Regions from separate parts of the Kineococcus auxinigenes genome, predicted to be linked through region 2. Evidence: predicted binding sites of a transcription regulator. Region 2 holds the regulator's gene; each other region holds the start of a gene.
What was found. Region 2 encodes HrcA, which represses chaperone genes, less so after heat shock. Its sites were predicted from a motif close to GNTNGCACTCGGNNNNNCCGAGTGCNANC; they were not measured.
Positions count from the first base shown of each region.

Region 1: the regulator HrcA is predicted to act here: its motif matches at 3,736-3,764, upstream of groL (chaperonin GroEL).
Region 3: the regulator HrcA is predicted to act here: its motif matches at 3,742-3,770, upstream of groES (co-chaperone GroES).

Region 1 covers NZ_JBKBCT010000016.1:32,167-42,461, reverse strand. The annotation lists gene ACRYR9_RS07210 (aldose epimerase family protein) at 36-1,136, opposite strand; gene ACRYR9_RS07205 (uracil-DNA glycosylase) at 1,215-1,922, opposite strand; gene ACRYR9_RS07200 (DUF3263 domain-containing protein) at 2,038-2,343, shown strand; gene ACRYR9_RS07195 (cold-shock protein) at 2,756-2,959, shown strand; gene ACRYR9_RS07190 (YceI family protein) at 3,006-3,596, opposite strand; gene groL (chaperonin GroEL) at 3,948-5,576, shown strand; gene ACRYR9_RS07180 (D-arabinono-1,4-lactone oxidase) at 5,683-6,969, shown strand; gene ACRYR9_RS07175 (hypothetical protein) at 6,993-7,949, opposite strand; gene ACRYR9_RS07170 (suppressor of fused domain protein) at 8,349-8,960, opposite strand; partial or broken gene cofG (7,8-didemethyl-8-hydroxy-5-deazariboflavin synthase CofG) at 8,969-10,258, opposite strand.
Region 2 covers NZ_JBKBCT010000019.1:17-10,311, reverse strand. The annotation lists gene ACRYR9_RS07800 (carbohydrate ABC transporter permease) at 1-725, opposite strand, end outside; gene ACRYR9_RS07795 (carbohydrate ABC transporter permease) at 718-1,674, opposite strand; gene ACRYR9_RS07790 (ABC transporter substrate-binding protein) at 1,671-2,984, opposite strand; gene ACRYR9_RS07785 (ABC transporter substrate-binding protein) at 2,981-4,315, opposite strand; gene ACRYR9_RS07780 (LLM class F420-dependent oxidoreductase) at 4,702-5,751, shown strand; gene ACRYR9_RS07775 (DUF4870 domain-containing protein) at 5,756-6,322, opposite strand; gene ACRYR9_RS07770 (DUF3097 domain-containing protein) at 6,441-7,310, opposite strand; gene hrcA (heat-inducible transcriptional repressor HrcA) at 7,432-8,475, shown strand; gene dnaJ (molecular chaperone DnaJ) at 8,515-9,639, shown strand; gene ACRYR9_RS07755 (DUF1648 domain-containing protein) at 9,674-10,174, shown strand.
Region 3 covers NZ_JBKBCT010000070.1:8,966-19,260, reverse strand. The annotation lists gene tsaB (tRNA (adenosine(37)-N6)-threonylcarbamoyltransferase complex dimerization subunit type 1 TsaB) at 1-385, shown strand, start outside; gene ACRYR9_RS16190 (GntP family permease) at 533-2,044, shown strand; gene rimI (ribosomal protein S18-alanine N-acetyltransferase) at 2,041-2,502, shown strand; gene ACRYR9_RS16180 (THUMP-like domain-containing protein) at 2,507-3,688, opposite strand; gene groES (co-chaperone GroES) at 3,926-4,222, shown strand; gene groL (chaperonin GroEL) at 4,315-5,925, shown strand; gene ACRYR9_RS16165 (WhiB family transcriptional regulator) at 6,108-6,410, opposite strand; gene ACRYR9_RS16160 (MerR family transcriptional regulator) at 6,803-7,849, shown strand; gene ACRYR9_RS16155 (response regulator transcription factor) at 8,015-8,626, shown strand; gene shbA (RNA polymerase sigma factor ShbA) at 8,841-9,425, shown strand; gene ACRYR9_RS16145 (hypothetical protein) at 9,422-10,295, shown strand, end outside.

The DNA.
Region 1 (10,295 bases), on a different contig from region 2:
GCGGGCCCCGCCGCCGGGGCCCGCCGCTCGCGCCCTCAGTCGCCCGAGGAGGCGCTGAAGACGAAGGTCGTGCTCGTCGCGAACACCGCGCCCGGGCGCAGGACCGCCTCGCCGAGCCCGCCCCCGGTGAACGCCGGCCGGTTCACCGCGTCCGGCAGCAGCTGCGTCTCCAGGCACAGCGCGTCGCCCTGGCGCACCGGACGGCCCTCGACCGTGCGCCAGGCGCCGTCGAGGAAGTTGCCGGTGTACAGCTGCAGGCCCGGCGCGTCGGTGCGCACCCGCAGGCGCCGGCCGCTGCGCGGGCCGCTCAGCTCGGCGACGGTGCGCTCCCCGGTGCCGGCGTCGTCCAGCACGAGGCAGTGGTCGTAGCCGCTGGCGCGCAGCAGCTGCTCGTCGGCGTCGCGCAGCCGCTCGCCCAGCCGGGTGGGGGTGCGGAAGTCGAACGGCGTGCCGGTGACGTCGCGCAGCTCCCCGGTGGGGATGAGGTCCTCCCCGACGGGGACGTACCGGGAGGCGTGCAGCCGCAGGACGTGCTCCTCCACCGTGCCGGGCCCGTCGAGGGTGAAGTACGCGTGGTTGGTGAGGTTCACCGGCGTCGGCGCGGTGGTGGTGGCGCGGTGCTCCAGCCGCAGCCGCACCCCGTCGGCGTCCTCGGCCAGGGTGTACGTCACCTGCGCGGTCAGCTCGCCGGGGAAGCCCATGTCGCCGTCCGGGCTGCGCAGCGTCAGCCGCACCGCGGGGCCCTCGCCGCCGCTGACCTCCTCGGCGTCCCACACCCGCTGGTCGAAGCCCTCCGCGCCGCCGTGCAGCGCGTTGGGGCCGTCGTTGACCGGCACCCGGTGCTCGACCCCGTCGACGCTGAAGCGCCCGCCGCCCAGGCGGTTGGCGACCCGGCCCACGACCGCGCCCGGGTAGCCCTCGGCGGCCTCGTAGGAGGCCACGTCCGGCAGGGCCACCACGACGTCGCCCAGCGCCCCGGCGGCGTCGGGCACCCGCACCCGGTGCAGCGCCGCGCCGCGGGTGAGGACCTCGGCGCTCGCCCCGGAGGGCAGGCGCAGCTCCCAGCGCTCCACGGGCTCCCCGCGGCGGGTGCGCCCGAAGGGCGTGCGGCTGACGGTTGCGGTGGGTGCGTCCATGGGGCGCATCGTGCCGTGTCCGGCGGGCGCGGCTGCGCCCAGGGGGCGCGGCCCGGGGCGCGGCTCAGGAGTCGCGGCTCAGGGGTCCAGGCGCCAGTCGACGCCGTCGCCGCCGGCCTCGCGCAGCAGGGCGTCCACGCGGCTGAAGGGCCGCGAGCCGAAGAAGCCGCGCGAGGCGGACAGCGGGCTGGGGTGCACGCCCGCCACGACGGGCACGTCGCCCAGCAGCGGCTGCACCGACTGCGCGTCGCGGCCCCACAGCAGCGCCACCAGCGGGCCGCCGCGCGCGGCCAGCGCGGTCACCGCCGCGTCGGTCACGGCCTGCCAGCCCAGGCGCCGGTGCGAGCCGGCGTCGCGGGCGCGCACGGTCAGCGCCCGGTTCAGCAGCAGCACGCCCGAGCGCGTCCAGGCCGTCAGGTCGCCGTGCTCGGGCGGCTGCACGCCGGTGTCCTCGCGCAGCTCCCGGTAGACGTTGACCAGGCTGCGCGGCAGCGGCCGCACGTGCGGCTCGACGGCGAACGCCAGCCCGATCGGGTGACCGGGCGTGGGGTAGGGGTCCTGCCCGACCAGCAGCACCCGCACGTCCTCGAACGGCTGGCGGAAGGCGCGCAGCACGTGCTCGGGGCGCGGCAGCCAGGGGCCGGGCTCGGCGGCCAGGCGCTGCGACAGCTCCGACAGGTGCGGGCGCACCGGGGCCAGGGCGCGCGCCCAGCCCGCTTCCAGGTCGTCGATGCCCAGGCCCGCCGGGTCGGGCAGCGGCTCGGTCCGCGGGGTCTGCTGGGGCACGCCGGGACGCTAGCGCGCCCCGCCCCGCCCCGCGCGCCGCGACCGGCGGGTGTCGGAGGGGCCTCCTAGAGTGGGCGGCGTCGTCAGGAAGGGGCGGGTCGTGGACGGGTCGCAGGTGCAGGTCGGCGCGACGGCGCGCGAGGAGGGCGCCGGGCAGCCCGGGGCCGGCAGCGGGCTCAGCCGCCGCGACGCCGAGCTCCTGGCCTTCGAGCGGCAGTGGTGGAAGTACGCCGGGGCCAAGGAGCAGGCGGTGCGCGAGCTGTTCGACCTGACGCCCACGCGCTACTACCAGGTGCTCAACGCCCTCATCGACACCCCCGAGGCGCTGGAGCACGACCCCATGCTCGTCAAGCGGCTGCGCCGGATGCGCTCCAGCCGCCAGCGCGCCCGCTCGGCGCGCCGCCTGGGCGTGCAGCCCTGAGCCGCCGGGAGCAGCAGCGCCCGCGCCAGCTGGCCGCCCGCCGGGGCGCGCACCGCACCCGCCGCGGGCCGGCGGGGGTGCTGCTGGTGGTGCTGGCCTGGTCGGTGCTGGTGCTGCTCGTGGTGGCCGGGGCGGTGCTCGCGGTGCGCCGCCTCGCCGACGGGCTGCTCGGCGGCGTGACCGGGCTGCTGTGAGCCGTCCCGCGGCTCCCGCGGATCCGCCCGGGTGAACCCTGCCCCAACGGCCCCTCCCCGCACTAACCTGGGCAGCGGTCGATCAGTTCGATGAGCACGTCCTCCCCGGGGCCGGCACGTCGGGCGTCGCCCACGGCCTCACCGCCGCGGGCAGCGTGAGACCCGCCCCCGGGCGATGCCGGGGACGTCCCGCTCGCTGCACCACCCAGGAGAACGCAATGGCTCAGGGCACCGTGAAGTGGTTCAACGCCGAGAAGGGGTACGGCTTCATCACCGTGGACGACGGCGGCGCCGACGTCTTCGTGCACTACTCGTCGATCTCCGCCGACGGCTACCGCTCCCTCGAGGAGGGGCAGCGCGTCGAGTTCGAGGTCGGGCAGGGCCAGAAGGGCCCGCAGGCCGAGAACGTCCGCGGCCTCTGAGCCGTCCGGCGCCGGCGGTCCGCCCCGCGGGGCGGGCCACCGGCGCTCAGGCGGCGGGTGCCGGCACCGCGGACACCTCGAACTCCAGCAGGACGGTCTCGGACAGGAGCACCCCGCCGGTCTCCAGGGGTGCGTTCCAGACCACGCCCCAGTCGCGGCGGTCGATCCTCGTCGACCCCTCGAAGCCCACCCGCGTGGTGCCGAAGTGGTCCTTGGCGGCGCCGGTGTGCTCGAAGTCGATGGCGACGGGGCGGGTCCTGCCCTTGATGGTCAGGTCCCCGGTGACGCGGTAGTCGCTGCCGCCCAGCGGCTGCACGTGCGTGGAGCGGAAGCCGATGCGCGGGTGCGCGGGGGCGTCGAAGAAGTCGTTGGTGCGCAGGTGCTCGTCGCGGTGCGGCTCGCGGGTGTCGATGCTCGCCACCTCGATCAGGACCTGCGCGCTCGAGGCCTCCGGCCGGGCGAAGTCCAGGTGGGCGCGGCCCTCGAAGCGGGTGAACTGCCCCCGCACCTTGGTGACCATGGCGTGCCGGGCGACGAAGCCGATGCGGCTGTGGGTGGGGTCCAGCAGGTACTCGCCCGACAGGTCGTCGGTGCGGCGCGTCTTCAGCGCCTGGATCCGCAGCGGCAGCTCGGACACGTCTCTCCTCACGCGGGGGCCGGCCCTCGGGGTGGGCCGGAGCGGTCCTTCGACGGTCCCACCGGTTCGCTCGGGACACCAGACGCCGTCCGGGTGAGCGTGCACCGGCGCGGCGCAGAGGTCCGGAGAGCGCCGGGGGGTTTGCACTCGGAGGGGGAGAGTGCCAACATTGGCGCTGGCACTCTCGAGTCGAGAGTGACAGCACCAGCAGCACCTCGACCCGGGAGCGAAAGCTCCGGGCCGGACCGGTGAGGCCGGTCGCGCGGGGGACGTGACCCCGTCGCCGCCGGTCGTCCGTCGCGGGCACCGCTCCGGCCACCCACCGCCCGTCTTCTGGGAGGAACACCAGGCATGAGCAAGATCATCGCCTTCGACGAAGAGGCCCGTCGCGGTCTCGAGCGCGGGATGAACCAGCTCGCCGACGCTGTCAAGGTGACGCTCGGCCCCAAGGGCCGCAACGTCGTCCTGGAGAAGAAGTGGGGCGCCCCCACGATCACCAACGACGGTGTGAGCATCGCCAAGGAGATCGAGCTCGAGGACCCGTACGAGAAGATCGGGGCCGAGCTGGTCAAGGAGGTCGCGAAGAAGACGGACGACGTCGCCGGTGACGGCACGACGACCGCGACCGTCCTGGCCCAGGCGCTCGTGCGCGAGGGCCTGCGCAACGTGGCCGCGGGTGCGAACCCGATGGGCCTCAAGCGCGGCATCGAGAAGGCCGTCGAGGCCGTGACCGAGCAGCTCGTGGCCGCCGCCAAGGAGGTCACCACCAAGGAGCAGATCGCCGCGACCGCCGGCATCTCCGCCGGTGACGCCTCCATCGGCGAGCTCATCGCCGAGGCCCTCGACAAGGTGGGCAAGGAAGGCGTCATCACCGTCGAGGAGAGCAACACCTTCGGCCTGGAGCTCGAGCTCACCGAGGGCATGCGCTTCGACAAGGGCTACATCTCGCCCTACTTCGTCACCGACGCGGAGCGTCAGGAGACGGAGCTCGAGGACCCGTACATCCTCATCCTGAACTCCAAGATCTCCACGGTGAAGGACCTGCTCCCGCTGCTGGAGAAGGTCATGCAGTCCGGCAAGCCGCTGGTGATCGTGGCCGAGGACGTCGAGGGCGAGGCCCTGGCGACCCTGGTCGTCAACAAGATCCGCGGCACCTTCAAGTCCGTGGCCGTCAAGGCCCCCGGCTTCGGCGACCGCCGCAAGGCCATGCTCGGCGACATCGCCATCCTCACCGGTGGCCAGGTCATCTCCGAGGAGGTCGGCCTCAAGCTCGACACCGCGGACCTCGACCTGCTGGGCCGCGCCCGCAAGGTCGTCGTCACCAAGGACGAGACCACGATCGTCGAGGGTGCCGGCGACGCCGACGCCATCGCCGGCCGCGTGGGCCAGATCCGCGCCGAGATCGAGCGCAGCGACTCCGACTACGACCGCGAGAAGCTCCAGGAGCGCCTCGCCAAGCTGGCCGGCGGCGTGGCCGTCATCAAGGCCGGCGCGGCGACCGAGGTCGAGCTCAAGGAGCGCAAGCACCGCATCGAGGACGCCGTTCGCAACGCGAAGGCGGCCGTCGAGGAGGGCATCGTCGCCGGTGGTGGCGTGGCCCTCATCCAGGCCGGCGTGCTGGCCTTCGACAAGCTCGACCTCGTCGGGGACGAGGCGACCGGCGCGAACATCGTCAAGGTCGCCATCCAGGCCCCGCTGAAGCAGATCGCCATCAACGCCGGCCTCGAGGGCGGCGTCGTGGCGGAGAAGGTCAGCAACCTGCCCACCGGTCACGGCCTCAACGCCGCCACCGGCGAGTACGTGGACCTGCTCGAGGCCGGCATCAACGACCCGGTCAAGGTGACGCGCTCCGCGCTGCAGAACGCCGCCTCCATCGCGGGCCTGTTCCTGACCACCGAGGCCGTCATCGCCGACAAGCCGGAGAAGGCGGCCCCGGCCGCTGCCGGCGGCGACGGCGGCATGGGCGGCATGGACTTCTGAGTCCCGCCGCACCACCAGCACCACCCGCGAGGGCGGTCCTCCACCAGGGGGGCCGCCCTCGCGGCGTTGCCGCCCGGCCCCCGTGTGCATCGATTACCGTGCGCGGGTGAGCACCGCGACGACGTCGTCCACCGGCACCGGCGAACCCGGCCTGAACTGGGCGAGGAACCACCGCTACACCGCCGCCCGCCTGCACCGGCCCCGCAGCGTCGAGGAGCTGCAGGAGCTCGTCGTGCGCACCGGGCGGCTGCGCGCACTGGGCACCCGGCACTGCTTCAACGACGTCGCCGACTCCCCGGGCGACCTGGTCACCCTCCAGGCGCTGCCCACCGAGGTGCACGTCGACGCCGCCGCGGGCAGCGTGCGCGTCAGCGCGGGCACCAGCTACGGCGTGCTCGCGCAGCGCCTGCACGACGCCGGGTGGGCCCTGCGCACCATGGCCTCGCTGCCGCACATCAGCGTCGGCGGTGCCGTCGCCACCGCCACGCACGGCTCCGGCGACCGCACGCAGAACCTCGCCGCCGACGTGCGGGCGCTGGAACTCGTCGGCGCCGACGGCGAGCGGCGCCGCACCGAGCGCGGGGACGCGGAGTTCGCCGGCAGCGTCGTGGCCCTCGGCGCCCTCGGCGTCGTCACCGCGCTGGAACTGGACGTCGTGCCCACCTACGAGGTGCGCCAGGACGTCTACTCCGGGTTGTCCTTCGACGCGTTCACGCGCAACTTCGACGCCGTCACCTCCGCCGCGCACAGCGTCAGCGTCTACACCACCTGGGTCGGCGAGGACACCGCGCAGGTGTGGCTGAAGACGCGCCTGGCCGACTCCGCGGACGCCCCGGCGGAGCTGTTCGGCGCGCACCGGGCGAACGAGCCGCTGCACCCGCTGCCGGAGGTGGACGTGCTCAACGCCACCGAGCAGCTCGGCGTGCCCGGGCCCTGGCACGAGCGGCTGCCGCACTTCCGGTTCAGCTTCCAGCCCAGCAACGGCGAGGAGCTGCAGGCGGAGTACCTCGTGGAGCGCGCCCACGTCCTCACCGCCGTCGCGGAGCTGCGCCGCCTGGGCCCGTCGATCGCCCCGCTGCTGCACATGTGCGAGGTGCGCACCGTCGCCGCCGACGACCTGTGGCTGTCCTCGTCGTACCAGCGCGACGCGGTGGCGTTCCACTTCACCTTCAAGCAGCGCCAGCCGGAGGTGCTGGCGGCACTGGAGAGCGTCGAGGACGCCCTGCTGCCGCTGGGCGCCCGCCCGCACTGGGGCAAGCTGTTCACCGCGGGCGCGGCGACCCTGGCGGGGCTGTACCCGCGCTTCGCCGACGCCCGTGCGCTGGTGGCCCGCCACGACCCGGCGGGGAAGTTCGCCAACGCCTTCACCGACCGGATCGGCCTGACCGGCTGAGCGTTCACCCCTGCCCGGGAGCGTCAGTCTCGACGCTGGAACACGCGGAGGACGCCGAGGACGCGGCGCAGCACGCCTTGCGGGCGTGGACCCTCTCGAACGTCCACCTGCAGCACCGGGGTGGACGGGGTGACCGGCTCGGAGGTTCGTCCCCGAGGGTTCGCCACGGGTGCGTCCACCTGTGCCGGCGGGGTGGTGAGCTCCACCAGTGGGCTCGCCGGCTCTGCCGACAGCGTCGGCGGCGGTCCGTCCAGACCGTGCGCAGGGGCAGTCGGCTGAGGAGGGTGCCACCGGTTCCGGCTCGTGGACGGGCTGGTGCCTGTGGCCGCCGGCAGGTCCTCCCGGCGGATCCACGCGCCACCGTCCAAGCCACGTGGCAGCCCTCTGGTCCCCGCCGGGACCCACGTGCGCTTTCCCCCCAGAACCTCGTCGAGGAACGTCCGTGCGCTGAGCCGCATCGGGCGCTCGCACCAGCCGCCGCCGTCCGGGCGGTACCACGATCTGGCGGTCAGCCGGCCGTCGTCCTTGCGCACCAGGACGTTGCCGTGGACGTACAGACGAGCGCTGCGCCGGGCCTCTGACCGGGCCAGACGCACCTCCTGCGGACTCGGCAGGTCTGGTTCCTCCCACGGCAGCACCGGCATCGTGCAGTACCGGTCGCCCTCGGGTGCCACCGACAGGCGGACGGCCCGGTGCTCACGCACGGCCTCGTGCACGGTGCGCCCAGAGGCGACGTCGGTGAAGAACCACACGACTTCCGCCCCCAGGGCCTCCCGTGCTGCAGTGCGCGCGGGAACGTCGGTGGGCCAGCGTTGCACCTCCAGGGCGAAGCGGGCGCTGGGCAGGTAGACGTCGGCGTGCGTGGCGGAGTCCTCCAAGTGCGCCTCGTACCCGAGGTCCTCGCACACCCTGCGCAGCCGCTCTTGCAGCCAGCGGTGCTCCACGGACATCGGGCCACCGCCACCGACGCTCGTGCGCACTGCACCAGTCGGTGCGTCACCTGGTTCGAGGACCGCCCTAGCCCCTGCCCTCACGTGACCGCAGTCCTGCCCGCCCCGAGCGCACCTGAGGAAGCGCAACCCGCTGGAGCGACGCACGCTCTCCAGGCGGACCCCGCACCCCACGTGGAAGCACTGGAGAGGTGGGCGCGGAACGGACCTCATCAGCGCCCAGTCGTCGTCGTTCCAGACGCACAGCACCGTCGACGGTTCCCCGACGAGCCGGGCGTACTGCTTCCGGCTGTCGTCAGCGGGCAACCGGTCGGGTTCCGGCGGCGATGAACCGTGGCTGTGGTGCCGAGTGCTCACCCGGGCACTCTGACGCAAGGCTGTGACAGCCGCACGGGGTTCCAGGCCCGGCGTCCCCGACGCCAGTGCCCCTCAGCCCAGCGGCACGGGCGGGCGGGCCGGGTCGGCGACCGCGATCTCCGCGGCGGCGAACCGGTCCTCCAGCGCGTCCAGGCCGTGGCCGTCCAGGAACTCCCGCTCCACCTCGTGGATCGGCACCGCCTGCAGCCAGCGCACCTGCACCGCCTCGTCGAGCCGGTAGCGCGCCAGCCGCGGGAACAGCCCGGGCGCGGTCAGCAGCAGGTGCTCCGCACCCGTGCCGAGCAGTTCCCCCACCACACCGGGGAACACCGCGCCCGCCCGCACCGGCCACGCCTCGGCCACCGCCGTGAACGCGCTGGCCACCAGCAGGGCCGCGGCGTCGTCGGCGTCCACCCCGGCCAGCACCGTCACCAGCTCCACCCGCTCGTCGTGCCGGTCCGCACCGGAACCCACCAGGTTCACCCAGCGGTGCAACGACAGCGTGGACACCGACACGTGCCCGGGGCGCGGCGCCTCGCGCACGGTCAGCACGTCCAGCCAGCGGCGCCCGGAGCTGTCGGAGAACTCCGAGAACTCCGGCGTCGCCTCGCGCCCGAGCTGCGTCGCCGCGAAGCGCGCCATGCGCACCTCGGCGTCGGACGGGGGAGCGGGCTCGGTGCTCACGACGCCACCCGCCCCACCGGCAGGGCCGCCTCGCGCGCCAGGCCCGTGGCCGGGTCCGCCAGCGCGGCCAGCGGCGCGTGCAGCGCCGCGTCGACCCACTCGCCGCTGCCGCCCAGCGCGTCCAGCACGAAACGGGGGTGGGCCGTCAGGCGCTCCGCGAGGCGGAACCCCGCGCCGCGCGTGGTGGCCGCCAGGTCGTCCAGCTGCGGCCACGGGCGCTCGGGGTTCACGTGGTCCGGCGTCAGGGGGGAGACCCCGCCCCAGTCGTCCACCCCCGCGGCGAGCAGCTCCTCGCGCTGACCGGGGTCGGACAGGTTCGGGGGCGCCTGCAGCGACACCGCCGGCCCCAGCAGCAGCCGCGCCACGGCGATCGCCGCCAGGTACTCCTCGTGGCCGAGGTCGTCGGCACCGCGCATCGCCGTGTCGTCCTTGGCCCGGAAGTTCTGCACGATGACCTCCTGCACGCCGTCGTGCTCGGCGGCGACGTCGCGGATCGCCAGCAGCGAGTCCACCCGCTCGGCCGGTGTCTCGCCGATCCCCACGAGGATCCCCGTGGTGAACGGCACCCGGGCGCGCCCGGCGTCGTGCAGCACCCGCAGCCGCAGCGCGGGGTCCTTGTCGGGGGAGCCGAAGTGGACCTCGCCGGGTTCGCTCCACAGCCGCGTCGCGGTGGTCTCCAGCATCATCCCCATCGACGGGGCCACCGCTCGCGAGGAGCGCAGCGCCTCGAACGTCATGACCCCGGGGTTCAGGTGCGGCAGCAGCCCCGTCTCGTCCAGCACCCGGCGCGCCAGGTGCTGCACGTACTCCAGGGTGGTGGCGAAACCCCGCTCGTCCAGCCACCGGCGGGCGGCACCCCAGCGGTCCTCCGGGGCGTCGCCCAGCGTGAACAGCGCCTCCTTGCAGCCCGCGGCGGCCCCGGAGCGGGCGATCGCCAGCACCTGCTCCTCCTCCAGGTACGCGGACGGCACCCGGCCCGGCACGGTCGCGAACGTGCAGTAGTGGCAGCGGTCGCGGCACAGCCGCGTCACCGGCACGAACACCTTGCGCGAGTAGGTCACCACCCCGGCCCGCCCGGCGCGGGCCATCGCCTCGTCGCGGACGGGCCCGGCGAGCCCGCACAGCGCGGCCAGGTCCGCGCCGCGCGCGTGCAGCAGCACCTCCGCGTCCTGGGCACCCAGCTCCCCGGCACGGGCGGCCGCCAGGGCGGAGCGGACCCGCCGCGGCTCCGGCGCGGGCGACGGGTCGGGCGGTGCGGTGGGCGGCGGGGCGGGTGCGCGGCGGTGCGGCGCGGGCAGCGGCGTGCTGGTCACGGGGGGTCCTCCGGGGATCGAG
Region 2 (10,295 bases):
ACGCTGAGGTACGTGCGGTAGGGGCCGCATCCGTCGATCTTCGCGGCGTCCTGCAGCTCCATGGGCAGGGCGCGCATGAACTGCACCAGCAGGAAGACGTAGAACGCGTTCGTCGCCAGGAACGCCGGCACCGTGAGGGGCAGGTAGGTGTTGACCCACCCGAGCTTGGCGAAGATGACGTACTGCGGGATGAGCACCACGTGCGCCGGCAGCAGCATCGTGCCCAGCATGGCGGCGAACCAGAGCTTGCGTCCGCGGAACCGCAGGCGGGCGAAGGCGTACGCCGCCATCGAGCACGACAGCAGGTTCCCCGCGATGTTCAGCACGGCCAGGATGAGGGAGTTGACCAGGTACAGCTCGAAGGGGTGCTCCAGCGCGCTCCACCCGGCCGCGTAGTTGCCGACCTGCACGTCGGACGGGATCAGCCCGGAGTCGGCGAAGACCCGCGCGCTGGGTTTGAACGAGGCCGAGAGCATCCACAGCAGCGGGTAGAGCATGACGATGCCGACGCCCGCCAGCACGACGTGGCGCAGGAACCGGCTGCGGGCGCTGCCGGTCAGCTCCTCCTGGTACGTGTCCACGCCGCGCAGCCGGGAGGCGGCCGAGCGCGCGAAGGCGGAGGTGCGCCGGACCTGCGAGACGGGCGCCGCCGGGGACGTGGGGGGCGCGGCGGCCGTGCCGCCCACCCGGGTGGAGGTCTTCACGGGGGCTGCGGGCTCAGTCATCGTAGAACACCCAGTACTTGGAGACGAGGAAGTTGAGGGCGGTGAAGAACGCGATCACGACGAACATGACCCACGCCAGGGCGCTGGCGTAGCCCATGTCGAAGCGCTGGAAACCCTGCTGGTACAGGTACAGGTTGTAGAAGAGGGTGGACTCCGCCGGGCCCCCCGAGCCGCCCGAGAAGACGAAGCCCTGCGTGAACGTCTGCAGGGACCCGATGAGGCCGAGCACGAGGTTGAAGAAGATGACCGGGCTCAGCAGCGGAAGCGTGATCGACCGCAGCTGACGCCACCAGCCGGCCCCGTCGACGGACGCCGCCTCGTAGTACATGACGGGGATCTGCCGCAGCCCGGCGAGGAAGATGACCATGGACGCGCCGAAGCTCCACACGCTGAGGGTGACCAGCGTGAGCAGCGCCCAGTCCGGGTCGGTGACCCACCCGGGGCCGGCGATGCCGAAGAACCCCAGGAACCGGTTGACGATGCCGTCGTGGCCGAAGATGGAGCGCCACAGCATGACGATGGCGACGCTCGTGCCGATCAGGGACGGCAGGTAGAACACCGACCGGTAGAACTTCAGGCCCCGGACGCCCTTGTTGAGCAGCATCGCCACGGCGAGCGCGCTGACCAGCGAGACGGGGACGGAGACGAAGGTGTAGACCAACGTCACCCGCGTCGACGTGGCTACCTTGGGGTCCTCCGCCAGCCGGGAGAAGTTCTCGGTCCCGATCCAGTTCGGCGACTGCAGCAGGTTGTAGTCGGTGAAGGCCAGCCACAGCGACACCCCGAAGGGGATCACCGTGAACAGCAGGCCGACCAGCCAGGGGGCCAGGAACACGTAGGCGGCGCGCTCCTCGGCCGCCGCGGCACCGCCGCGTCGCTCGCGCGCCGGGCGCGTCGTGCCCCGGACCTGCAGGGCGCCGGGTGCGGTGCCGGTGGCCGTGGTGCTCACGAGGCGGCCCGCTCGAGGCTCGCACGCGCGTCGGCCACGAACTTCTCGCCGGCCTGCTGCGGCGTCATCCGGCCGAACTCGACCTCGGTGCCGATGCTCACCAGGTTGTCGGCGATCTCCCCGGCGCCGGCGGGTTCGAGGTGGTACGGCGGCAGGTCCTCCTCCTGCAACCGCACCAGGAAGTCCACGAAGGTCTTGCCGTCCTCCGGCAGCGTCTCGCCGACGGCGGCGGCGACCTGGGGGTTGACCGGCACGCCGAGCAGGGCCGAGCGCGCGGTGAAGGACGCCGGGTCGTTGGTGAGGTAGTCGATCAACGCCGCGGCCTCCGCCGGGTGCTTCGATGCGGCGGCCTGCGCCCACAGCAGCGTCGGGGTGACCTGGTAGCCGGGGGTGGGCGACTCGCCGGGGAAGCGGACGAGCTGGAGCACCCCGTCGAGCGTGGTGTTGTGGTCGGCGAACACGTTCGCGGGGATCGACTGCGAGGCGACCAGGCCCCTGCCGAGGGCGGAGTCCTCCACGGTCTGCCCCTGGTCGTCGAGCAGTCCCGCCGGGGGGTAGCCCCCGGCGGCGCGCAGGTCCACGGTCATCTGGAAGTAGTCGGCGAGGGTCCCGGCCGACATGCCGAGCTGCCCATCGGCGGTGTAGAGCTCCTCGCCGTGCTGGCCCGCCCACAGGGCCACGGTGGGCGTCCAGGGGATGTTGTACCCGGTGCCGTAGGTCGAGCCGCCGCTCGCCCGGGTGACGGCGGCGTTGAACTCGCGGAAGTCGTCCCAGGTCCAGGTGCGGTCGTCGGGCACGGTGAGCCCCAGCTCGTCCAGGACCCTGCGGTTGTAGACCAGGCCCGGCGTGGTGGTCCCGGTGGGGACGGCGTAGACCGTCCCGTCCAGCCGGGCGCCGTCCAGCGAGCTGTCCGGCAGGGCGTCCAGCCGCAGGACGTCGCCGTGCTCCCCGAGGTCCGCGAGGACGCCGCGCGAGGCGTACTCGCCGAGCCACCGGCCCACGAGGAACGTGACGTCCGGCGGGCTCCCGGCGGCGAACTTCGTGTTCAGCTTGTCCGGGTAGCTGGACACGTCCATCCACTCCAGCCGCACCCGGACACCGGGGTTCTGCTCGTGGTACGTCGCGAAGGCCGACTCGTACATCTGCGCCTGGCTCGCGCTGGCCCAGGCCATGACGGTCAGCTCGACCTCGCCGTCGTCGCCGCCGGTGGATGAACCGCTGCCGCCGAACCTCCCGCAGCCGGTCAGCGCGAGCGCACCCGCCCCGGCCGCCAGGGCCGCGCGCCGGGGGACCGGCCTCGAGCCGATCACGCGCTCAGCTCGCTCTGACCGACGCGGACCAGGGCGTCGGCCGCCTGTTCCGGCGTCATCCGGCCGAACTCGATCTCCGTGGCGACGGTGCTGATCTCGCTGGCCATGGCGGTCGCCCCGCGGGGGTAGACGTACGTGGGGGGCAGGTCCTCCTGCTGCAGCGCCAGCAGGAACTCGGTGGCGGCCAGGTCGTCGGGGGACATCTTCGCCTTGACGGCCTCGGTCACCTCGGGGTTCGGCGGGACCCCTCGGGTGGTCATCATCTCGGTGTAGGCGTCCGGGTCGTTGACGAGGAAGTCCAGCAGCGCCGCCGCCTCGGCGGGGTGCTCGGACTGCGCCGACACCGACCACAGCATCGAGCAGTCCACGGACATGCCGCGGCGCACGCCGGTCGTCTCCCCGGGCATGCGCAGCATGACCAGGTCCCCGCCGCAGGCGCGGTTGTAGGCCCCCAGGTTGTTCGTGGGGATGAACTGGGAGGCGACCTTGTCCTGCGCGAGGAAGGACTGCTCGGCGCCGCTGCCGGTGACGTCGACGTACCCGGCCGGCGGCAGGGCGCCGGAGGCCCGGAACCGGACGTTCATCGCGTACCAGGCCGCGATGCTGGCGGCGTCGGCGCCCAGACCGCCGTCGGCGGTGTAGAAGTCCTGACCCTGCTGACGGGTCCAGATGATGTTGCCGGTCTCCGCCTCCATGGAGTACCCCGAGCCGTAGACGGCGCGGCCTGTGTTCTCCGTGATGGCGCGGCTGATCTCCTCGTAGTCCTCCCAGCTCCAGGTGTCCCCGTCGGGCAGGGGCAGGCCGGCGTCCAGGACGTGCTGCTTGCGGAACACCACGCCCACGGTGTTCAGGCCGGCGGCGATGCCGTACACGGTGCCGTCGACCGTGCCCAGGCCCACGACGCGGTCGTCGACCGCGGACAGGTCCACACCGGCGGCGTTCAGGTCGGCCAGGGCGCCGCGACCGGCGTACTCGCGCAGCGCCCGGTTGGGCACGGCCATGACGTCGGGGGCGTCGCCGGCGGCCACGCGGGTGGCGAGCTTGTCCTGGTAGGGGCTGGAGTCCTGGTAGTCCGTGCGCACGGTGATGCCGGGGTTCTTCTCCATGAACGTGGCGACGGCCGCCTCGGTGGCCTCGGCGCGGCTCGCGTCGCCCCACCAGGAGAAGCTCAGCTCGACGCCGTCGCCGCCGCTGTCGCCGCCGCTGCTGCTGAAGCGGCCGCAGCCGGCGAGCGCAGCGGCGCCCAGGGCGCTCAGCCCGAAGGCGCGGCGGCCGAGGTGCCGACCGCCCTGCGGGGGCGTGGGGGTGCTGGTGCGGGGCGGTGTCGTCATCGACTTCCTGTCCCTTCGTGGTGCCGGGTCGGTGGTGTCCCCGCTCGGTCTCGGGCGGCGGCGGGGTCGTCGTCGACCGGGTCCGCGGGTCCTGGGGGTGCAGCGGTGGTGCGCCTGCCGAGAACCCCTCCGGCCCTCGTCGGCCGGGGAGCACCCGTCCATCGAAAGTAACCGGTTTCCGCCGCCGGGTCCAGTGTCGCCGGGAATCGGTTTCCGGGTGTCGGGCGCTCCGGAACGCTGCCGTCGTGCTCGCCCGGGGCGAGGTGCGGGCGCGGAGCGGTCCACGCCCTCAGCGACCAGGAATCGGTTTCCGGAGAGCGCGGGGATTCTCCCGGTCGGGAGCCCGCGACGGGCGGCGACCGGCGCCGGTGGGCTAGGTTCGCGGCGTGCGCCTGGGAGTGAACCTCGGTTACCTGACCGGCGGGAACGCGGCGGCGGCGGCCGCGGACACCCTGGCGCTCGTGCGCGCGGCGGAGGACGCCGGTTGCGACAGCGCGTGGGTCGCCGAGGCGTACGGGTCCGACGCCGTCAGCGTCCTGGGCTGGCTGGCGGCGCAGACCTCGCGCATCGCCCTGGGCTCAGCGGTGCTGCAGGTTCCCGCCCGCGCCCCCGCCGCCACCGCGATGGCCGCCGCCACCCTCGACGCGCTCTCCGGCGGCAGGTTCCGCCTCGGCCTGGGCGTCTCGGGCCCGCAGGTCTCCGAGGGCTGGTACGGGCAGCGGTTCGCCGCTCCGCTGGCGCGCACCCGCGAGCACGTCGCGGTCGTGCGCGAGGTCCTGTCGCGCCGGCCGGTGCGCTTCGCCGGCGAGCACGTGCACCTGCCGCTGCCGGACGGCCCGGGCGTGCCGCTGCACCTGATGCTGCCCGCACCCCGCCCGGACCTCCCCGTCTACCTGGCCGCCGTCGGCCCGCGCAACGTGGAGCTGGCCGGGGAGGTCGCCGACGGGTGGCTGCCGGTGTTCCTGTCCCCGGAGGCCGCGGCGGAGCAGTTCGCGCCCCTGGCCGCCGGCCGCGCCCGCCGCACCGCCCCGCCCGTGCAGGACTTCGACGTGTGCGCGTCCGTGCCCGTGCTGGTCACCGACGCCACGGGCGAGGCCCGCCGCCAGGCCGAGGCGCCGGTGCGCCGGCACGTCGCCCTGTACCTGGGGGGGATGGGCTCGCGCTCGCAGAACTTCTACGCGTCCCTCGCCCGCCGCCTGGGGTTCTCCGACGCCGTCGACGAGGTGCAGGAGCACTTCCTCGCCGGCCGGCACCGCGAGGCCGCCGCCGCGGTGCCGGCGGGTTTCCTGGAGGCGACCTGCCTGGTGGGGCCGGCGGCGAGCCTGCGCGCGCGCCTGGACGACTACGCGCGCGCCGGCGTCACCACCGTGGCCCTGGTGCCGCAGGCGCCCGCGCTCGCCGACCGGGTGGCGGCGGTGCGGGCGCTGGCGGCGTGAGGCCTCAGCGGACCAGGCGGAGGATCAGCGGGTAGCGGTACGGGCGGCCGGAGTTCGCCGCGACGGCCGCCAGGATCCCGAAGACGGTCGCCGCGAGGAGCACCGCGACCGGGACGATCAGCAGCGGGAGCGCCAGCCCGAAGGTCACGGTCACCAGGATGCCGATCACCAGGCCGAGCACCGCCTCGTAGATGAACAGCGAGATGCTCGCGTTGAGCGCCTCGGCGGCGTGCTCGCGCACGAAGCGGCTGCGGTCCTTGAAGACGAGGAAGACCACCAGGGGGGCGAGCACCGGCAGGCTGATCCAGACGAGCAGGGTGCCCACGTGTGCCAGCACGCTCCAGGTGCGCTCGTCCTGCACGGACACGGGCGGCTTCTCCTGCCAGTGCGGCGGCTGCCCCGGGCCCTGCTGGTGCGGCCACGGCTGACCGTGCTGCTGCGCGGCCTCCTGCTCCGGCTGCCAGTCCGGGCGCCAGCCGGGCCGCCAGCCGGGCTCCTGCTCCCCGCCGGCGCCGGGGGCGTGCGGGTCCTTCGTGAAGTCGGGCCGGGGTGGCTGGTGCGGATCGCTCACGGTGTCCTCCTGGGCGTCGCCGGGGTTCGGGTCCGCGTCGATCCTCCCGCGCGCTCGGGCCCGGTGTCGTCCTCCCGCGGGGTGGTCCCGGGTGCGACGGGGGGAGGAGGCCGGCGCCTCAGCGGTCCGCCGCGTCCGCGGTGACGAAGTCCACCAGCTCCTCCACCCGGCCGAGCAGCGCCGGCTCGAGGTCGGCGTAGGTGCGCACGGTGCCGAGGATCCGCTTCCAGCCGTGCGCGACGTCGGCCTGCGTGGCGTGCGGCCAGCCCAGCTCGGCGAGGATGCCGTGCTTCCAGGACTGACCGCGCGGCACGCTCGGCCACCGCTGCCAGCCCAGGCGCTGCGGGCGCACGGCCTGCCAGACGTCGATGAACGGGTGGCCCACGACGAGCACGTGCGGGCTCCTCGAGACCGCCGCGACGATGCGCGACTCCTTGCTGCCGGCGACCAGGTGGTCCACGAGCACCCCGATGCGCCGCCCCGGCCCCGGGGCGAAGGAGCGCACCGCCGCGTCCAGGTCGTCCACGCCGTCGAGCATCTCCACCACGACGCCCTCCACGCGCAGGTCGTCGCCCCACACCTTCTCCACCAGCTCCGCGTCGTGGCGGCCCTCGACGAGGATGCGCGAGGCGCGGGCGGTGCGGGCCGGGGCGCCGGCCACGGCCACCGAGCCGCTGGCGGTGCGGGTGGGTGCCGCCGGGGCGGCCGGACCCCTGGGGGCGACCAGCCGCACCGGCTGCCCGTCCACCCAGAAGCCCGGGCCCAGCGGGAACGTGCGGGTGCGGCCCCGCGCGTCCTCCAGGACCACGACGTGCACGCCGCCGCTCTTCTCCACGCGCACCACCGCACCGACCCAGCCGGTCTCCACGTCCTCCACGACGAGGCCGCGCACCGCGGGTTCCTCGCGGTGCACCGGCCGCTGCGGGTGCGGGTTCGCGGACAGCACGTCGCTGCCGTAGCGGTCGGTGGACGGGCGCCGGGGACTCACCCGCGGCACGCTAACCAGGGCCGCGCGCCGCGCGGTGGAGGCGCGCTGGCCTAGACTTGGCACTCGATCGCCGGGAGTGCCAGGAACGGTGCCGGGTGGGCACGGGAGCAGGGGGTGGGGTGTGAGCGACGACCGCAGGCTCGCGGTGCTGCGCGCCATCGTGGAGGACTACGTCTCGACCCACGAGCCCGTGGGGTCCCGGGCCCTCGTCGAGCGCCACCGCCTCGGCGTGTCCCCGGCCACCATCCGCAACGACATGGCGGTGCTGGAGGAGGAGGGGTACATCGCCCAGCCGCACACCAGCGCCGGGCGCATCCCCACCGACAAGGGCTACCGCCTGTTCGTGGACCGCCTCGCCAACCTCAAGCCCATGTCGCCGGCCGAGCGCCGCGCCATCCAGGCCTTCCTCGACGGCGCCGTGGACCTCGACGACGTCGTGGACCGCACCGTGCGGCTGCTGGCGCAGATCACCCGCCAGGCCGCCGTCGTGCAGTACCCCTCGCTCTCGCGCGCCGCGGTGCGGCACGTGGAGGTGGTGCCCGTCGGGGGCCGCAGCGCGCTGCTGGTGCTCATCACCGACACCGGCCGCGTCGAGCAGCGCGTCGTCGACGTGCGCTCGGCCACCGACGTCGAGTCGCTGCCGGGCACCCTCGCGGCGCTGCGCGACCGCGTCAACGCCGCCGTGGCCGGCAAGCGGCTCAAGCAGGCGCGCGAGGAGCTCACCGCCGTCGTGCAGACCAGCCCGCCCGGTGAGATGGCGGTGACCGCCGAGGTCGTCGCCGCGCTGGGCGACTGCCTCAGCGCCGGGCTGGAGGAGCGCGTCGTCATCGCCGGCACCGCCAACCTGGTGCGCTCCGGCGCCCACGACCTGTCCACCTCCCTCGGCAGCGTGCTGGAGGCGCTGGAGGAGCACGTCGTGCTGCTGCGGCTGGTGCAGGAGATGACCGAGGAGGGCGGCGGCGACCGCGGCGGCCTGGCCGTGCGCATCGGGGCGGAGAACCTCCACCTCGGCCTGCCCGAGACGTCCGTGGTCACCAGCGGCTACGGCGAGGGCGAGGTGCTGGCGCGCCTGGGCGTGCTGGGCCCCACCCGCATGGACTACCCGACCACGATGGCGGCGGTGCGGGCGGTCTCCCGCTACGTCTCGCGCATCCTGTCCCAGTGACCCACCCGACCACCCCCCGACGGGAGACCTGAGCACCTCGTGAGCGACTACTACGACGTCCTCGGCGTCAGCAGGGACGCCTCGGCGGAGGACATCAAGCGCGCCTACCGCAAGCTGGCGCGCAAGCTCCACCCCGACGTCACCTCCGACCCGGACGCCGGGGACAGGTTCAAGGAGGTGTCCCAGGCCTACGAGACGCTGTCCAACCCCGACAAGCGCGCGCAGTACGACCGCGGCGGCGCGCCCGGCGGGCCCGGCGGCGGCTTCGGGCAGGGCTTCGGCTTCTCCGACATCATGGACGCCTTCTTCGGCCAGGGCGGTGCCGGCGGCGGCGGGCGCGGTCCGGTCAGCCGCACCCAGCGCGGCCAGGACGCCCTGATCCGCGTCGACGTCGACCTCGCCGAGGCCGCCTTCGGCGGCGAGCGGCAGATCCAGGTCGACACCGCCGTGCTGTGCCCCACCTGCAAGGGCACCTGCTGCCAGCCGGGCACCGAGCCCGCCACCTGCGACATCTGCCACGGGCAGGGCTCGGTGCAGCGCGTGGTGCGCTCCCTGCTGGGCCAGGTCATGACGAGCCAGCCGTGCCCGACGTGCCACGGCTTCGGCACCGTCCTGCCCTCCCCGTGCCTGGAGTGCACCGGGGAGGGGCGGGTGCGCGCCCGTCGGCCGCTGAACATCCGCATCCCCGCCGGCGTGGACACCGGCACCCGCATCCAGCTCGCCGCCCAGGGCGAGGTGGGCACCGCCGGCGGCCCGCCCGGCGACCTCTACGTGGAGATCCACGAGCGCCCGCACCCGGTCTTCACCCGTCGCGGCGACGACCTGCTCTGCACGTTGGAGGTGCCCATGACGGCCGCCGCCCTGGGCGCCTCCATCCCGCTGGAGACCCTCGACGGCACCGAGGAGGTCGACGTGCGCCCCGGCGCGCAGGGCGGGGAGGTCGTCACCCTGAAGCAGAAGGGCGCCGAGCACCTGCGCTCGGCCGGCCGCGGGGACCTGCTCGTCACCCTGGAGGTCGCCACCCCGCGCGACCTCGACGACGAGCAGGAGGAGCTGCTGCGCCGCCTGGCCGAGGTGCGCGGCGAGGTGCGCCCCGCCGGCAAGCTGTCCCCGGCCCACCACGGCGTCTTCTCCAAGCTGCGCGAGCGCTTCGGCGGTCGCTGACGCCCGGCGCGCGCCCCTGCGGCAGGGTGGGGGCGTGCGCGCGAAGCTGTTCGCCGGGTCGGTGGTCCTCTACGCCGCGGCCGTCGTCGTGGCGGCCCTGGTGCTGCCCGAACGGGTGCCCACCCACTTCGGCGGCAGCGGCGAGGCCGACGACTGGAGCAGCCGCACCGGGGCGGTCACGGTCTCCGCGCTGATCGGCGCGGCCCTCGCGGCGCTCTTCGCGGCCCTGGCCGCCGGGGTGCGGCGTCTGCCGGTGGACGTGGTCAACGTGCCGAACGCCTGGTACTGGAGGGCGCCGGAGCACGAGGCCGAGCTGCGCCGCCGCGCCGTCGGCGACCTGTGGGCCGTCGGCACGGCCACGATGCTGCTGCTGACCGCCGTCGAGGGCGCGATCGTGCAGGTGGCGCTGACGGGCACCGGCCGGCTGCCGTGGTGGTTCTTCGCCGTCTTCGGGACCTGGATCGCCGGCCTCCTGGTGTGGGCGCTGACCCTCGGCCCGACCCGCTACCGGGTGCCCGAGGGCGCCGGGCGCTGACCGGCACCCGCCGGGGTGCGGTCCAGCGACCGTCGGTGGGGGGGGGGGGGGGGGGGGGGGGGGGGGGGGGGGGGGGGGGGGGGGGGGGGGGGGGGGGGGGGGGGGGGGGGGGGGGGGGGGG
Region 3 (10,295 bases), on a different contig from region 2:
CGCGCTGGCCGCGCAGGCCCTCGCGCAGGGGCTGGCCGGGCCCGGGGAGTTCCTCGTCGCCACCGACGCGCGCCGGCGCGAGGTCCACACGGCCCGCTACCGCGGCGAGGACGGCCGCGCGGTGCGCCTTGCCGGCCCGGACGTGGCGGCGCCCTCGGCGGTGCCGCGCGACGGGCTGACCGTGGTGGGGCGCGGTGCCGCCCTGTACCCCGACGCGCTCGGCCCGGCCGGCCCGCTCGCGGACGTCGACGCGGGGTTCCTCGCGCAGGTGGCCGTGGACGCGCTCGCCGGGCGCGGCGGGCCGGGGCTGCTGCCGGCCGAGCCGCTGTACCTGCGCCGCCCGGACGCCACCGAGCCGGGGGCCCGCAAGCGCGTCACCGCCTGAACCCGCCGGGCGGCGCGCCGGTGATCGCCAGCGGTTGACACGCCCGGCGGGAGTGGGAGGGTTTGATCGCCGCCGGATCCCCGGTGGCACCGTCTGAGCCAGGCACCGCCCGCAGGACACCGTCGTCCACCCGTCCCCGGAGGCCACATGCTCGCCACCGACGTCGTCGAACCCGCCTACGGCACCGGCACCCTGCTGCTCATCGCGGCCGCCGCCGTGGCCGTGCTCCTGCTGCTCATCATCAAGTTCAAGCTGCACGCCTTCCCCGCGCTCGTGCTCGTCAGCGTGCTGACCGCGGTGGCGACCGGGATCCCCGTCCGCGACGTCGTCGACACCCTGCTGACCGGGTTCGGCGGCACGCTGGCCAGCGTCGCGCTGCTCGTGGGGTTCGGCGTCATCATCGGCCGCCTGCTGGAGGTGACCGGCGGCGCGAAGGTGCTCGCCGACACCCTCATCGCCCGGTTCGGGGAGAAGCGCGCCCCGCTGGCCCTGGGCGTCGCCTCGCTCGTCTTCGGCTTCCCGATCTTCTTCGACGCCGGGTTCGTCGTCTTCCTGCCGATCATCTTCTCGGTCGCCCGGCGCTTCGGCGGCTCGGTGCTGCGCTACGCGCTGCCCGCGGCCGGCGCCTTCGCGATCATGCACGCGTTCGTGCCGCCGCACCCCGGGCCGGTGGCCGCGGCGGAACTGCTGGGCCTGAGCACCAACATCGGCCTGCTCATCATCGTCGGGTTCGTCCTGGCGATCCCCACCTGGTTCGTCTCCAGCTACCTGTTCGGCCTGTGGGCGGCCAAGCGGATCGACGTGCCGCTGCCGGCCGAGTGGGCCGGTCGCGTCGCGGTGAACGCCGGCGGCACCGACCACGGCACCAACCGCGACTCCTCCACCGGCGCCGGCAGCGGCAGCGCCGCGGGCGCGGTCGGCGACGGCCGCGCCGGTGAGCCCGCCGTCGGCGAGGACGAGGGCCTGCCCGGCCCGCCGCCCTCGTTCGGCACCGTGCTGGGCATCCTGCTGCTGCCGCTGGTGCTGATCTTCCTCAACACCGGCCTGAACACGCTGGCCACCGCGGGCAGCCTCGACGGCGACGCCGGCTGGGTGCAGACGCTGCGCCTGATCGGGCAGACGCCGATCGCGCTGCTCATCGCCGTCCTGGTGGCGATGGTCGTCCTGGGACGCGGCCGGTTCAGCAGGGGCGCCGTGGAGGACCTCGCCAACGGCGCCCTCGGCCCGGTCTGCGCGATCATCCTCATCACCGGCGCCGGCGGCATGTTCGGCTACGTGCTGCGCACCAGCGGCATCGGCGGTGCCCTGGCGGACACCCTCGAGGCCGCCGGCCTGTCGGTGATCCTGGCCGCGTTCATCATCTCGCTGGGCCTGCGCGTCGCGCAGGGCTCGGCCACCGTGGCGCTGACCACGACGGCCGGCCTCATCGCCCCGGCCGTGCAGAACGCGGGCCTGTCGTCGCTGGACCTGTGCTTCGTCGTCATCGCCATCGCCGCCGGCGCGACCGCTCTGAGCCACGTCAACGACTCCGGCTTCTGGCTGGTGGGGCGCTTCCTCGGCATGGACGTGCCCACGACGCTGCGCACCTGGACCGTGATGGAGACGATCATCGGCGTCGTCGGCTTCGCGCTGGCGTGGCTGGGGTACGTGCTCCTGTGACGGCCGTGCTCACCCCGGGGGTGGTGCGGGCGCCGATGCGCTGGTGGCACGTGGCGGACGTGCAGCGCCTGGAGGCCGACCTGTTCGGGCCCACCGCCTGGTCGGTGGAGACGTTCTGGGGCGAGCTGGCGGCCCCGGGCCGCACCTACCTCGTCGCCCTGGAGGGCGAGGAGGTGATCGGCTACGCCGGGCTCGTGGTCTCCGGCGCCGACGCCGACGTGCAGACGATCGGCGTGGCGCGCGGCGCGCAGGGCCGGGGCCTGGGCCGGGCGCTGCTGCGCGAGCTGCTGGCGGCGGCGCGCGCCGGCGGCGCCACGCACGTGCTGCTGGAGGTGCGCGCCGACAACGAGCCCGCGCAGGCGCTGTACCGCAGCGAGGGCTTCGAGCAGATCGCCCGCCGGGCGCGGTACTACCAGCCCGGCGGGGTCGACGCCCTGGTGATGCGCACGCGGGTGTGAACCCTCAGCCCACCGGTTCCACCACGAGCACGGACTGCCTGCCGGCCACGCGCGTCAGCACGACCGTGGCCGGGGCCGAGCCCTTCAGGGCGAGCTGGCGGCGCAGGACGTCCGGGTCGACGGCGGTACCGCGCTTCTTCACCGTCAGCGGGCCGACGTCGCGCTCGCGCAGGTACCGGCGCAGCGGCTTCAGCCCGAAGGGCAGCACGTCGAGCACCGCGTAGGAGCGCGCGAACGGCGTGCTCGCCGGGGCGTCGGTGGTGACGTAGGCGATGGTGTCGTCCACCAGGCGCCCGCCGAGCAGCCGCGCGACCGCGCCGACCAGGCCGGCGCGGACGACGGCGCCGTCGGGCTCGTGCAGGTGGGTGCCGACGGCGCCGACGTCGGGGACGGGGTTGTCGGCGTCGTCCAGCTCGAAGCGCTCGCCGCCGCGCAGCACCAGGGCGCTGCGCGCCACGCCCGGCCGGGCCAGGGGCCCGCACCACAGCGCCGCCTCCACCACGTCGCCGTCCACGGACGTCCAGCGCGCCTCCGCGCCGGCGGGCACCAGCTCGTGCGGCAGTCCGGGGGCGAGCTTGGCGCCGGTGGCCGGCACCCGCGCGGCGGTGGCCAGCACGAAGGACAGCGGCGGGGAGGTGGCCTCGGGGTCGAACAGCCGCCGTCCGCCGGCGGTGCGCCGGGCCGGGTCGAACCAGGCGCCGTCGCCCGGGCCCAGCTCGTCGACGACCCCGGCCGTGACGTCGGCGCAGCGGACCTGTGCGCGCCCGGCGAGGTTGGCCGCGGCCACCGCGGCGGTGCCGGGGTCGGCGTCCACGGCGAGCACGGCCAGGCCCGCGTCGGCCAGGGCGAGGGCGTCGGCGCCGATGCCGCAGCCGAGGTCGGCCACCCGCCGCACCCCGGCGCCGGCGAAGCGGCGGGCGTGCTCGGCGGCCACGACGGCGCGGGTGGCCTGCTCCACCCCGGCGGCGGTGAGCAGCAGCCCGTGCGCCCGGGGGCCGAGCTTGGCGGCGGCGCGCTCGCGCAGCCGCGCCTGCGTCATGGCCAGGGCCACCAGCGCGGGCTCGTGCCCCTCGCGGCGCAGCCGCTGCCCCAGCACCAGCGGGTCGGCCGGCCCGGCGGCGGCGATCAGGTCCAGCAGCGCGCGCCCGTCGGGGGAGGTCAGCGCGGCGACGTCGGCGGGGTCCACCCGCCCGACTGTGCCAGCACCCTCCTCGCCCGGTCGCACGGACGGGGGCCGTCCCTGGCACTCGGGCAGTGGGAGTGCTAACTTCTGACGCAGCGTCGGTGGCACTCCCCCGAAGGGAGTGCCAGCACGCGAGACGGTGCCGCCCGGCACCCGCGACGACGGGCGGGCACCACCCTCGCAGCCGACCCACCAGTACGCCAGATCCGTACCGAGTACGCAGAAGGGGAGGGCCGCTCAGTGTCGGTCTCCATCACTCCGCTCGAGGACCGCATCGTCGTCAAGCCGCTCGACGCGGAGCAGACGACCGCTTCCGGTCTGGTCATCCCGGACACCGCCAAGGAGAAGCCCCAGGAGGGCGAGGTCCTGGCCGTGGGTCCGGGTCGCGTCGACGACAACGGCAACCGCGTCCCGGTCGACGTCTCCGTCGGCGACAAGGTCATCTACTCCAAGTACGGCGGCACCGAGGTGAAGTACGGCGGCGACGAGCTGCTGATCCTCTCGGCGCGCGACGTCCTCGCCAAGGTCGCCAAGTAAGCAGCAGCAGGTCCTGACGCCCCGGGCGCCCGTCGACACCGGGCGCCCGGGGCGTTCGCCGTTGCCGCCAAAGATCTGGAAGGAACACGCACATGGCCAAGCAGCTCTCGTTCAACGAGGACGCCCGCCGCTCCCTGGAGCGCGGCGTGGACGCCCTCGCCAACGCCGTCAAGGTGACCCTGGGGCCCCGCGGCCGCAACGTCGTCATCGACAAGAAGTGGGGTGCGCCGACGATCACGAACGACGGCGTCACCATCGCCCGCGAGGTCGAGCTCGAGGACCCGTACGAGAACCTCGGCGCGCAGCTCGCCAAGGAGGTCGCCACCAAGACGAACGACGTCGCCGGTGACGGCACCACCACCGCGACCGTCCTGGCGCAGGCGATGGTCCACGAGGGCCTGCGCAACGTGGCGGCCGGCGCGGCCCCCTCCGCCCTCAAGCGCGGCATCGACGCGGCCGTCGAGGCCGTGGGCGACGAGCTGCTCAAGCTCGCCCGCGACGTCGACGGCAAGGGCGACATCGCCCACGTCGCCACGATCTCCGCGCAGGACCCGGCCGTCGGCGACCTGCTCGCCGACGCCTTCGACAAGGTCGGCAAGGACGGCGTCATCACGGTCGAGGAGTCCTCCACGACCGCGCTGGAGCTGGACTTCACCGAGGGCATGCAGTTCGACAAGGGCTACATCTCGCCCTACTTCGTGACCGACGCCGAGCGCCAGGAGGCGGTGCTGGAGGACGCGTACGTCCTCGTGCACCAGGGCAAGATCTCCACGGTCACCGAGCTGCTGCCGCTGCTGGAGAAGGTCCTGAAGACCTCCAAGCCGCTGCTGATCATCGCCGAGGACGTCGACGGCGAGGCCCTGTCCACCTTGGTGGTCAACAAGATCCGCGGCACCTTCAACGCCGTCGCGGTGAAGGCCCCCGGCTTCGGCGACCGCCGCAAGGCCATCCTGGGCGACATCGCCACCCTCACCGGCGGCCAGGTCGTCGCCGAGGAGGTCGGCCTCAAGCTCGACCAGGTCGACCTGGACGTGCTGGGCACCGCCCGCCGCATCGTCGTCACCAAGGACGACACCACGATCGTCGAGGGCGCCGGCGCGTCTGACGAGGTCGCGGGCCGCGTGGCGCAGATCAAGGCCGAGATCGAGCGCACCGACTCCGACTGGGACCGCGAGAAGCTCCAGGAGCGCCTCGCGAAGCTGGCCGGCGGCGTGGTCGTCATCAAGGTCGGCGCGCACACCGAGGTGGAGCTCAAGGAGAAGAAGCACCGCATCGAGGACGCCGTCTCCGCGACGCGCGCCGCGATCGAGGAGGGCATCGTCGCCGGCGGCGGCAGCGCCCTGACCCACGCGGTGAAGGTCCTCGAGGGCGGGCTGGGCCTGGAGGGCGACGAGGCCACCGGTGTGAAGCTGGTGCACCGCGCCGCCACCGAGCCGCTGCGCTGGATCGCCGAGAACGCCGGTCACGAGGGCTACGTCGTGGTCGAGAAGGTCCGCGACCTGCAGGTGGGCCACGGCCTGAACGCCGCCACCGGCGAGTACGTGGACCTGCTGGCCGCCGGTGTCATCGACCCGGTGAAGGTGACCCGCTCGGCGCTGGTCAACGCCGCGTCGATCGCCTCGATGGTCCTGACCACCGACACCCTGGTGGTGGACAAGAAGGAGGAGGAGCCGGCGGCCGCCGGTCACGGTCACGGCCACTGACCCCTCCGCACGACGAGAGGCCCGGTCCCCCAGGGGGCCGGGCCTCTTCGCGTCCCCGCCGGTGCCGCGGGGAGCGGTTCCTCGTCGTGCTCGTGCTGGTCGTCGTGGCGCGCCGCGCACCGCACCACACCGTGCGCGGGTGCGCCGTCCGACGCCGGCGGGCCCCCGCCCGCCGGCCGGGGTCAGCTGGCGATGCGCAGGCTGCGGCGGCGCTCGGTGGCGTAGATGGCCTCGCGGTCGTCCTCGGTCAGGCCGCCCCACACGCCGTAGGGCTCGCGCACCTTCAGGGCGTGCTTGCGGCACTCCTCGATGACGGGGCAGCCGCCGCAGACGGCCTGCGCCGCCGCGTCGCGGTTGCGGCGGGCGGGGCCGCGCTCGCCCTCGGGGTGGAAGAACAGGTCCGGGTCGGCGTCCCGGCAGGAGCCGATGAGCTGCCACTCCCAGATGTCGGCGACGGGTCCGGGGAGGCGGGAGATCTCGGCCATGGTGCGCTCCTAGGGGGAGGGTGCGGGGGCCACCGCGGGGCGGTGGATCTTGCTGACGAGGTAGGACGCTACAACCGCGTCAGAAGTTGTTCAAGGCCCTGGTGAAGAGTTGTTCAGAAGTAGTGCAAGTGACCTGCGACACATCGGCCCGCCCCGGTGCGCCAGCGGGTGACTGCACTGTGCACAACCGGTGAACATCCCTGTGAACAACTTCCGGGGTGGCGGCCGCACGCGCCCTGACCTGCGGTGAACAACGTTGAACAACTTTCCCGCCGAGGAGGTGCACGGCCTCGCGGCGTCCCGCCGGGTGAGTGGCGGCACCGGCGCGCTCGCGGGAGGATCCGGGGGTGTCCTCGTCGCCCCAGGGGTCCACCGCACCGCCGGCCCCGCGCATGACCCTCACCGTCGCCGCCGTCGCGCGCCGGCTCGGGGTCGCCCCCGCGACGCTGCGCACGTGGGACCGCCGCTACGGGCTCGGGCCCTCCGAGCACACCGCCGGTGCCCACCGCCGCTACTCCTCCACCGACCTGGCCCGCCTCGTCGTCATGCGCCGGCTCACCCTCGAGGGCGTCGCACCCGCCGAGGCCGCCGCCATCGCCGCGACCACCGCCGTGGCCGACGGCGGCTTCGCCCTCGCCAGCGTCTCCACCATCCCCGCGGCCGTCATCGAGGCCGCCGTCACCGACGCCGCCGCCATCGCCGGACCCGAGGACGCGGCCGGCAGCGCCGCGCCGGACCCCCTCGCCGGCCTGCCGGCGGCGCGCGAGGGTTCCCCCGGGGCCGTCCGGGACCGGGCGGGCGCGCCGGGCGCCGGGCGCCTCGCGGGCCCCGCCGGCGAGGAGGACGCCCTCGACGACGACCTCGACGAGGGCGCCGACGACGAGGCCGCCGGGACCCCGCGCAACCGCGGGGAGCTGCAGGACTGGGCGGTGCAGAGCCTGGCGGACCGCTTCGCCGAGGAGGTCCGCAACCGCGGCGCCGCGTCCGCCTGGGACGCCGTCCTGGGCCCGGCGCTCGCCACCGACGACGCCGCGCTGCACGAGGCCGTGGCCCGGGCCCTGGCCGTGCTGCCCACGCGCGCCGGTGAGCGCGCCGTCGTGCTCGCCGGTGCCGACCCGGCCCCGCGCGGGCCCCTGCTGCTGGCCGCGGCCGCCGCGCTGGCCGAGGCGGGCGCGGGGGCCCGCTCCGTCGGCGACGGCGTGCCGGTGCGGGTGCTCGCCGCGGCGGTGCGGCGCACGCGCCCCCCCGCGGTCCTCCTGCACGCCCAGCGGGTGCGCGGGCCCGCCGACGTCGCCGCCCTCGGTGCGCTGCTGGCCGTGCGGCCGGCGCCGCTGGTGGTGCTCAGCGGGCCGGGCTGGCCGGCGGAGGTGCCCGGGTGCGAGCGCGCCACCTCGCTGGCCGACGCCGTGCGCCGGTGCGTGCGCGCAGTGCACGCCTGAGGACCGCGCAGCCGGGACCCGGGGTCCCGCCCCCGTGCGGGCCTGCGCGCGCGGGTCCTCAGGTCCGCGCGGCCGTGTGCCGATGCCTTTCCCGAGGCTCGCTCGACGCGGGTCCCACGGGTCCACGGAAGGGCCCGTCCCACCCGTACAGGGAAGAGGCAAGTGGTGGCTACGGTCCTGGTCTGCGATGACCTCCCGCTGGCCCGGGAGGCGATGCGGCGCATGGTCGCCGCGGTCCCGGGTGTGACTCGCGTCGTGGGTGCCGCCTCCGGTGAGGAGGCGCTGACGCGCTGGCCCGTCGAGCGGCCCTCTCTCGTCATCATGGACGTGCGCATGCCCGGCATCGGGGGCGTGGAGGCGGCCCGCCGCCTGCTCGCCCGCCACCCGGAGGCGAACGTCCTCATGGCCACGATGGCCGAGGACGGCGACGGGGTCGCCCGGGCCGTGGCCTCCGGCGCTCGCGGCTACGTCGTCAAGGACGTCTCCCGCGAGGAGCTGGCCACCGCGGTGCTGCAGGCGCTGCAGGACGTCTCGCGCCGCCGCGGCGGTGGCCGCACCCGCACGGTGCTGTCCGGCCGCGCGCCGGTGCTGACCGAGCGCGAGGGCCAGGTCCTGGTCGGCATGAGCCGCGGCCGCAGCAACGCCGAGATCGGCCGGGAGCTGTTCCTGTCGGAGGACACCGTCAAGACGCACGCCCGCCGGCTGTTCCGCAAGCTCGAGGCCGCGGACCGCGCGCAGGCGGTGGCTGTGGGATTCCGCTGGGGTCTCGTACGGTAGGCACGTGGGCCCTGGGGGCGAGGAGGCCGGCGGACCGGCCGGGACGGACGCCGCACGGCGCGCCGGTCCCGGGGCTGTCCCCGCGGCCGCCGTCGCCCCCGACCCCGTGGAGGTGCGCACGGGCCCCGCGGTCCTCGACGGCGACGACCCGGGGGTGCGCGGCCCCGGGGTGCGCGCCGACGGCGGTGGTGTAACGGCCGGGGCTCCCGCGGCGATGAGCAGGGTGGATGCCGGGGGGCTCCAGGAACTGGCGGCGCGCGCCCTGTCGGGGGAGCAGGGCGCCGTCGCCGACCTCCTGGCAGCGGTTCGCCGCCTCGTCCACCGCTACTGCCGGGCCAGGCTCGGGCGCATGCCCGGGGCTGATCACGCCGCCGAGGACGCGGCACAGGAGGTCTGCATCGCCGTGCTGACGGCACTGCCCCGCTACAAGGACACCGGGCGCCCGTTCGAGGCGTTCGTGTACCGCATCGCGGCCAACAAGGTCGCCGACGCGCAGCGGGCCGCGTACCGGGCTCCCGTGCCCACCGACGAGGTCCCGGACTCGGCCGCCGCCGGGCCGGGCCCCGAGCAGCTGGCCCTGGACGCGTTCGACGCCGAGACCGTCGGTCGCCTGCTGGACACCCTGCCGCCCAAGCTGCGCGAGATCCTCACGCTGCGCGTGGGGGCGGGGATGTCCGCGGAGGAGACCGGTCGCGCCCTGGACATGACGGCCGGTGCGGTGCGCGTGGCCCAGCACCGGGCGGTGCAGAAGCTGCGCAAGACCGCGCTCGCCGACGGCTCGCTGCGGGTGACGTCGTGAGCGGCGAGGGCCGCGGGCACCTGCGGGGCGGCCCCGAGGAGCTGCCGACCGTCCCGGCCCTGCTCGCCACGGACGCGCTGCTGGACCGCCTGGGTTCCCACCGCGCCACCGGCGCAGACCTGGACGACACCGTCGCGCGGCTGCTGGACGCCTACGCCCTGCACGCCGACCCGCTGACCGCGGGCGCGCGCCCGCTGGAGCTGCCGGTGCCCGCGGGACGAGCGGGCGGGGGAGCGGGAGGTGCCTCCCCGGCGGTCCCGGCGCCGCGCGTGCTGCTGGCGCGACGGCGGACCCTGGAGCGCCTGGGGCGCGGCACCGCCGCCGCCTGCGCTGTCCTGGCCCTGCTGGGCGGCACCGCCGCGGCGGCCGCGACGAGCGGCGGCACGGCCCCCGGGTCCGCCGGCGAGGTGTCCAGCCCGGCCTTCGCCAGCGGGCCCGCGTGGTGGCCCGACAGGGTCTGGGAGGTGTTCGGGGGCACGGTCGAGCAGCGCGTGGAGGAGCAGCTGGAACAGGCCCGCGCCGCCGCGTCCTCCGGCGAGCACGAGGAGGCGGTCGAGCGCGTCGACCGCGTCCTGGCGAGCCTGAGCGCCGCCCAGGGCGAATCGCCGCTGGTGCGCACGGTGCGGGGCACCCTGGAGGAGCTGGAGGAGCTGCGCCGGCAGGCCGCCGCTCAGGAGGGCGTGGCCGCCCCGGTGCCGACCACGTCCCCGGACCCCCGCACGCTCCCCGGCCTCGTCGACGCCTCGACCCCCTCGGTGGAGGCCTCCCCGCGCTGGGTGGCGCCGATGGCGCCCCCGGCCGGCTCGACGCCGTCGGCGACCCCGAGCACCCCCGCGACCCCGACGACGCCCGCGATCCCGACGACGCCCG